3 regions of the Enterobacter cloacae complex sp. HYC042_NIDB genome follow, and region 3 is predicted to be linked to each of the others. Evidence: riboswitches for the same ligand, from Rfam matches in the RefSeq annotation. Region 3 holds a riboswitch; each other region holds the start of a gene.
What was found. Region 3 has a riboswitch for thiamine pyrophosphate ahead of thiC (phosphomethylpyrimidine synthase ThiC). Riboswitches for the same ligand answer to the same signal wherever they lie in the genome.

Region 1 (2,260 bases), 510 kb from region 3:
AAGAGGCGCGTCGCCATCGGCATATTGAAGAAAATGTGTGCCAGCAGGATGCCCTTCAGCCCGTAGGGAGAGAAGGTCCATTCCAGGCCTAAAGACGCGAAGAGCGAGGCCAGCCAGCCCTGGCGACCGTATACGCTCAGAATGCCAAAAACGGCCACCAGCACGGGCAGGATCAGCGTCATGGCGCACAGGCGCAGCAGGGCCAGCCTGCCGGGGAAACGTCTGCGATAGAGGGCACGCGCAAGAAAAATGGCCGGGATGACTGACAGCAGCGCGGAGAGAAACGCCTGCCAGAAGGAGAAACGGATAACGTGCCAGAGATAGCTATCGTGCCAGAGCGCGGGCAGATCGCTCTCTGGCGCGTTAAACCACAGCGCCAGGAACGCTCCCAGACTGACGACCACCATCAGTATGGCGGCAATCAGTCCGGGAACTAACCAGCCGGGGATCAGCGGCTGACGGCGCGTTGCCATTCGCTTATCCATGCGGCGCGCTGCGCGGCAACCTGCTGCGGCGTAAATTCCAGCGCGGTCTGCGGTTTGTTCAGCTGCTCAAAGCCTGCCGGCAGCGTCGCGTCGGTAACCGGGTACATCCAGTTGCCCGTCGGAATGGCGTTCTGGAATGCCGGGGAGACCATAAATTTCAGGAACTTCTCGGCCAGTTCCGGCTGTTTGCTGGCGGCGGTGCGGGCAGCCACTTCAACCTGCAGGTAGTGACCTTCAGCGAAATTCGCAGCCGCGTAGTTGTCTTTCTTCTCGGCAATAATATGATATGCCGGAGAGGTGGTGTAGCTCAGCACCAGATCGCTTTCGCCTTTCAGGAACAGGCCATAGGCTTCGCTCCAGCCTTTAGTGACCGTAACGGTTTTCGCAGCCAGCTTCTGCCACGCCTCCGGCGTTTTGTCGCCGTAGACTTTCTGCATCCACAGCAGCAGCCCCAGGCCCGGCGTGCTGGTGCGCGGATCTTCATAAATCACGCGCCATTTCTGGTCGCTTTCGACCAGCTCTTTCAGGCTCTTCGGCGGGTTCTTCAGCTTGTTTTTATCGTAGACGAACGCAAAGTAGCCGTAATCGAAGGGAACGAAGGTGTCGTTTTTCCAGCCGCCCGGCACGTTGACGGCATCTGCCGCTACGCCGCTTTTGGCAAACAGTCTGGTTTGCGTGGCGGCTTCCAGCAGGTTGTTATCCAGCCCGAGCACCACGTCGGCCTTGCTGTTTTTCCCTTCCATGCGCAGGCGGTTAAGCAGCGACACGCCATCTTCCAGCGCCACGAACTTCAGCTCGCAGTTGCAGTCGGCTTCAAAGGCTTTTTTAACCACCGGGCCGGGGCCCCAGTCGGCGGAGAAGGAGTCGTAGGTATAGACCGTCAGAACAGGCTTAGCAAAAACAGGCAGCGCAACCAGCGCCAGCAGAGGAAGAACGTTTTTTAACACTTTGCACCTCAGGGTTGAGTGGCAAAGGATTTTGAGAAACAGCCTCAAATCCCTTCGCCGGCGTTATCCGGATCAGGTTCGACGGGTATTATCTCAGCGCACATCTGTGATGCAGCACCCCGTTGAGAACGGCGCTATTGTAATGATTTGGTGAATATTACGAAAGCGTTATGGCTCCGGCGGCGCAAACCAGGCGGATTTAAAATCAAACCAGCCCAGGGTGTTCATCCGCAGGCCGCGCATGCTGCGCTGTCCCTGGATCAGCAGCCAGTGGTGGATCAACGGTACGATCGTCTGCCCGGCCAGGAGCTCCTGGCACCACGCGGCCAGATCCATCTCTCCTGCCCGCCACTTCGCGGCGTCCTGCTGCCAGTCCCGGCTGATGCAGTGCTGAATGAGAGGCACTTCATACAGGTGTGAAAAGAGCGAGAAATCCAGCGGCAGCGTAAAGTTGGCGCTGTTGAGCCAGATATCGCTGACGACATCCCCCCGGTGCCATTCATCATAATCGACTTCCTGTATCGCCAGCGTCACGCCTTCGGCCGCGAGCAGCTTGCTCATGATCCTCGCGATAAACCGGTGCTCAATGTGATCGCGATAGTAGCTGAGGGTGATGGTCTCCAGCCCGGCGGGTTTTTCACTGCGCACCGGCTGAGCATGGTGCCAGCGCGGAAGCAGGCCATAGGCCGGAAACCACCAGGTCTGGTATTGCTCTTCAGCGTGATAAATCAGGTTAGCCGGGGCCAGAATATGGCTGATCCACTTGCGGACATCGTGGTTTGCTCCGCGGTGGCTGCGGCTGTCAAAAAGAAGATAGTAGCAGCCCTC
Region 2 (2,260 bases), 1.8 Mb from region 3:
CGACGTGCCTAACAGCGCGGCGGCTTCCGGCAGATTGGGCGTGATAAGCGCCACCTGCGGCAGCAGCTTATTGCGCAGCGTCTCAACGGCGGAGGCGGAGAGCAGCGGATCGCCGCTTTTTGCCAGCATGACGGTATCCAGCACCACGTTTTGCACCTGATAGCGTTTAAGCCGCTCGGCCACCGCCTCCACAATATCCGTCTCGGCCAGCATGCCGATCTTGGTGGTATCAATCCGCACGTCGCTGAACACCGAATCCAGCTGCGCGGCAACAAAATCCGGCTCAATACGGTAGACCGACTGCACGCCGCGCGTGTTTTGCGCCACCAACGCGGTAATCACCGAGCAGCCATACGCGCCAAGGGCCGAGAAGGTTTTCAGATCGGCCTGGATGCCCGCGCCGCCGCTGGGGTCGGTACCGGCAATGGTCAGGGCGTTAATCCGCTTCATGCCTGCTCCTCCAGCGTGTAGAGCGCGTCGAGGAACGCGCTGGTAAAACTGCCTGGCCCGCGCGAGCGCGCAACGGCTGCCGTTCCGGCGCGCTTCATCCATCCGCAGGCGGCGGCAATGTTATCCAGCCGGTCCCCCGGCAGCGAGCAGCTCGCCGCCACAACGGCAGAAAGCGCGCACCCGGTTCCCACTACGCGCGTCATTAACGGGTCTCCGCCCGTTACCGTTCGGGTCCGCTCTCCGTCAGTGATGTAGTCCACCTCGCCGGTGATCACCACAATGGCATGGGTCTGGCGGGCCAACGCCTGAGCGGCAGGCAACGCGCTGGCGGCGGTGTCGGTGGTATCAACGCCGCGCCCGCCCGCGCTCATTCCGGCCAGAGCCAGGATTTCGGAGGCGTTGCCGCGAATGGTGGTCGGGTTCAGGGCCAAAATTTGATGGCAAAAACGGGTGCGGAACGTCAGGCCACCCACCGCAACCGGGTCCAGCGTCCAGGGTTTGCCTGCCGCCACCGCGCTTTCAATCGCCCGACGCATCGACTGGGCGCGCGGTGCGGTCAGCGTGCCGACGTTGATTAACAGCGCATCGGCTATCGCGGCAAACTGTTCGGCCTCTTCGGCCTCAATCACCATCGCCGGGGATGCGCCAAGGGCCAGCAAAACGTTGGCTGTAAAGGTTTGTACGACATCGTTGGTCATGCAGTGGGTCAGCGGAGAACGGGTACGGAAGTGGTGTAAAACGTGTAAATCGAGCAGGTCAGGCTGCATGGGTTCGCTCCTGCCTTGCGTGAAGAAGCGATGACCGGGAGGGCATCTGACTTCCCTACGCTGGCATTATCCAGATCAGGTAATACGGGTATTTCTCAGCCTTCACAAAGAAGGGCACCCCGAGTCAAATAAAACAAAATCAAAAGCTTGCGATTAATGCTCCTCATTAATCCCTGTTCAGGATAGTAATGCCAGCGGGAAGTCTTGTAAACGGCAAAAGCGGCCCTTTTGGGCTGTGTGTGACAGGATGAGTGACAGTTTGTGTGACACAAGTATCCATCCATTCCTTAGACTCAAGCCGTCTCGAGTATTAAAATATGGAAAATTAACTCGAGAGAGCATTATGCCAAATTCACCAGTCCTAGAATTACAGGAGCTTGCTAGTAGTAGAACGAATGATATTGTGGATGTTCTTCTTAAAGCCAAGATGATAGCAGTGAAGCCTGGACTTAATGACCTCAGCGAATGGTTAAAATTTGAGATTGATGGTTATCCTAACGCTCAGAATTTGCCTGAATATAGGATTGGAAGAGGTAGCGTCAAAGCTTTGAACCCCGTACGAGGTTGTGACCTGCCCCCAGTATTAGATACAACCATCAGTTAGTAATGTCGGTTTGTTTACCTTCACATTTTCCATTCCGCCACCGTGCTGCAAACTATGATGGCGTCTGATAATTCAGTGCTGAATGTGGACGACATTCGTTATAATCCTGCCGCCAGTCATTAATGACTTTCCCTGCGTGAACGATATCACTGAACCAGTGCTCATTCAGACATTCATCTCGAAATCGTCCGTTAAAGCTCTCAATAAATCCGTTCTGCGTTGGCTTGCCCGGCTGGATTAAGCGCAGCTCAACACCATGCTCAAAAGCCCATTGATCCAGTGCGCGGAAGGTGAACTCCGGCCCCTGGTCAGTTCTTATCGTCGCCGGATAGCCTCGAAACAGTGCAATGCTGTCCAGAATACGCGTGACCTGAACGCCTGAAATCCAGAATGCGATGGTAATTGTCAGGCACTCCTTCGTGAAGTGGTCCACACAGGT
Region 3 (2,260 bases):
ACGCCGCGCCCCGCCAGCTGGAACAGGCCGACGTCCAGATCTAACACCTGACGTACGGATCCCATATCCTGACGGCGCGCCTGTTGGATCAACCACACGGGATCGCCCTGCCACTCGCCGATCTTCAGCGCGGGCTGGCCCACCAGATCGAACGTTTCCGCGGTACCGTAGGGCAACTCTCCTGAGGGCAGCCATAATTTTTGTTCGTGGCTGACGATCCACCAACCCAGATCTGATTTTTCAATAATACGATCCATATCTATTGCACTACCTTCGCTTCACTGACATGTTGTTAGCATTGTGGTTACATTTTGGATAAGCAGATCCCATTCTAAACCTTATGGAGTCGACCATGTTAAACCAGCTGGAAAGCCTGACTGAGCGCGTTGGAGGAAGTAACACCCTGGTGGATCGCTGGCTACATGTGCGCAAGCATCTCCTTGTGGCGTATTACAATCTGGTCGGTCTTAAGCCTGGCAAAGAATCCTTTATGCGGCTGAACGAAAAAGCGCTGGATGATTTTTGTCAGAGCCTTGTCGACTACCTCTCCGACGGCCATTTCAACATTTATGAACGCATTATCCGCGAAATGGAAGGGACAACGCCGTATTTAGCGGCCAGCAAACTCTGTCCGCAGCTGGAAGCCAATACCCAGCAGATCATGGACTATTACGATTCCACACTCGAGAACGCCATCGATCACGATAACTATCTTGAGTTCCAGCAGGCGCTGTCCGACCTGGGCGAAGCGCTGGAAGAGCGATTCACGCTGGAAGATAAGCTCATCGCCCTCGTACTGGATAACAACCTGAATATCAGCAGCAGCGATAACGTTGCGCGCCCTGCTTGAGTTCTTAACCGTTAACGAGTAATTTACAACCAGTCGCCCCTCTGCGGAGGGGGATTTTTCTTGTCGGAGTGCCCAGTGTGTAAGCACGGGCTGAGACCGTTAATTCGGGATCCGCGGAACCTGATCAGGTTAATACCTGCGAAGGGAACAAGAGTCACGCTGCTGTTGTATCGCCCCTGGGGCGATCTCCTCTTGCTTCATCCGTCGTCTGACAAGCCATGTCCTTCACTTCTGGAATGAGCTATGTCTACAACAAAACTGACCCGCCGCGAACAGCGTGCACAGGCCCAACACTTCATCGACACCCTGGAAGGCACCGCTTTCCCGAACTCGAAACGCATCTACATCACCGGTTCACAGGCCGATATCCGCGTGCCGATGCGCGAAATCCAGCTCAGCCCGACTCTTATCGGCGGCAGCAAAGAGAACCCCCAATATGAAGACAACGAAGCCGTGCCGGTATACGACACCTCCGGCCCGTACGGCGATCCTGATGTTGCTATCAACGTCCAGCAAGGTCTGGCAAAGCTGCGCCAGCCGTGGATTGACGCGCGTAACGACTGCGAAGAACTGAGCGTGCGCAGCTCTGCGTACACCAAAGAACGCCTGGCCGACGACGGTCTGGACGAGCTGCGCTTTACCGGCCTGCTGACGCCAAAACGTGCCAGAGCGGGCAAATGCGTAACCCAGCTGCACTACGCGCGCCAGGGTATCGTCACGCCGGAGATGGAGTTCATCGCCATCCGCGAAAACATGGGCCGCGAGCGCATCCGCAGCGAAATATTGCGCCACCAGCATCCGGGTGAAGGCTTTGGTGCTCGCCTGCCGGAGAACATCACGCCGGAGTTTGTGCGTGACGAAGTGGCCGCCGGGCGCGCGATTATCCCCGCCAACATCAACCACCCGGAATCGGAGCCGATGATTATCGGCCGCAACTTCCTGGTGAAGGTTAACGCCAACATCGGCAACTCGGCGGTGACGTCATCCATCGAAGAAGAGGTGGAAAAGCTGGTCTGGTCCACGCGCTGGGGCGCGGACACGGTGATGGACCTCTCCACTGGCCGCTACATCCACGAAACCCGCGAGTGGATCCTGCGTAACAGCCCGGTGCCGATTGGCACCGTCCCGATTTATCAGGCGCTGGAGAAGGTCAACGGCATCGCCGAAAACCTCACCTGGGAAGCGTTCCGCGACACGCTGCTGGAGCAGGCGGAACAGGGCGTGGACTACTTCACCATCCACGCGGGCGTGCTGCTGCGCTACGTGCCGATGACGGCGAAACGTCTGACCGGCATCGTCTCGCGGGGTGGCTCCATCATGGCGAAATGGTGCCTGTCCCATCATCAGGAAAACTTCCTTTACGAGCACTTCCGCGAGATCTGCGAGATCTGCGCCGCGTACGACGTCTCC

Region 1: another riboswitch for thiamine pyrophosphate. It lies ahead of thiB (thiamine ABC transporter substrate binding subunit); the one in region 3 lies ahead of thiC (phosphomethylpyrimidine synthase ThiC).
Region 2: another riboswitch for thiamine pyrophosphate. It lies ahead of thiM (hydroxyethylthiazole kinase); the one in region 3 lies ahead of thiC (phosphomethylpyrimidine synthase ThiC).

Annotation. Positions count from the first base shown of each region.
Region 1 covers NZ_CP109650.1:935,452-937,711, forward strand. The annotation lists gene thiP (thiamine/thiamine pyrophosphate ABC transporter permease ThiP) at 1-473, opposite strand, end outside; gene thiB (thiamine ABC transporter substrate binding subunit) at 449-1,432, opposite strand; TPP riboswitch at 1,464-1,564, opposite strand; gene sgrR (HTH-type transcriptional regulator SgrR) at 1,601-2,260, opposite strand, start outside.
Region 2 covers NZ_CP109650.1:3,303,167-3,305,426, forward strand. The annotation lists gene thiD (bifunctional hydroxymethylpyrimidine kinase/phosphomethylpyrimidine kinase) at 1-450, opposite strand, end outside; gene thiM (hydroxyethylthiazole kinase) at 447-1,217, opposite strand; TPP riboswitch at 1,253-1,349, opposite strand; gene OKF39_RS15850 (AbiTii domain-containing protein) at 1,465-1,821, shown strand; partial or broken gene OKF39_RS15855 (IS3 family transposase) at 1,874-2,260, opposite strand, start outside.
Region 3 covers NZ_CP109650.1:426,506-428,765, reverse strand. The annotation lists gene nudC (NAD(+) diphosphatase) at 1-257, opposite strand, end outside; gene OKF39_RS02040 (Rsd/AlgQ family anti-sigma factor) at 353-850, shown strand; TPP riboswitch at 905-1,014, shown strand; gene thiC (phosphomethylpyrimidine synthase ThiC) at 1,094-2,260, shown strand, end outside.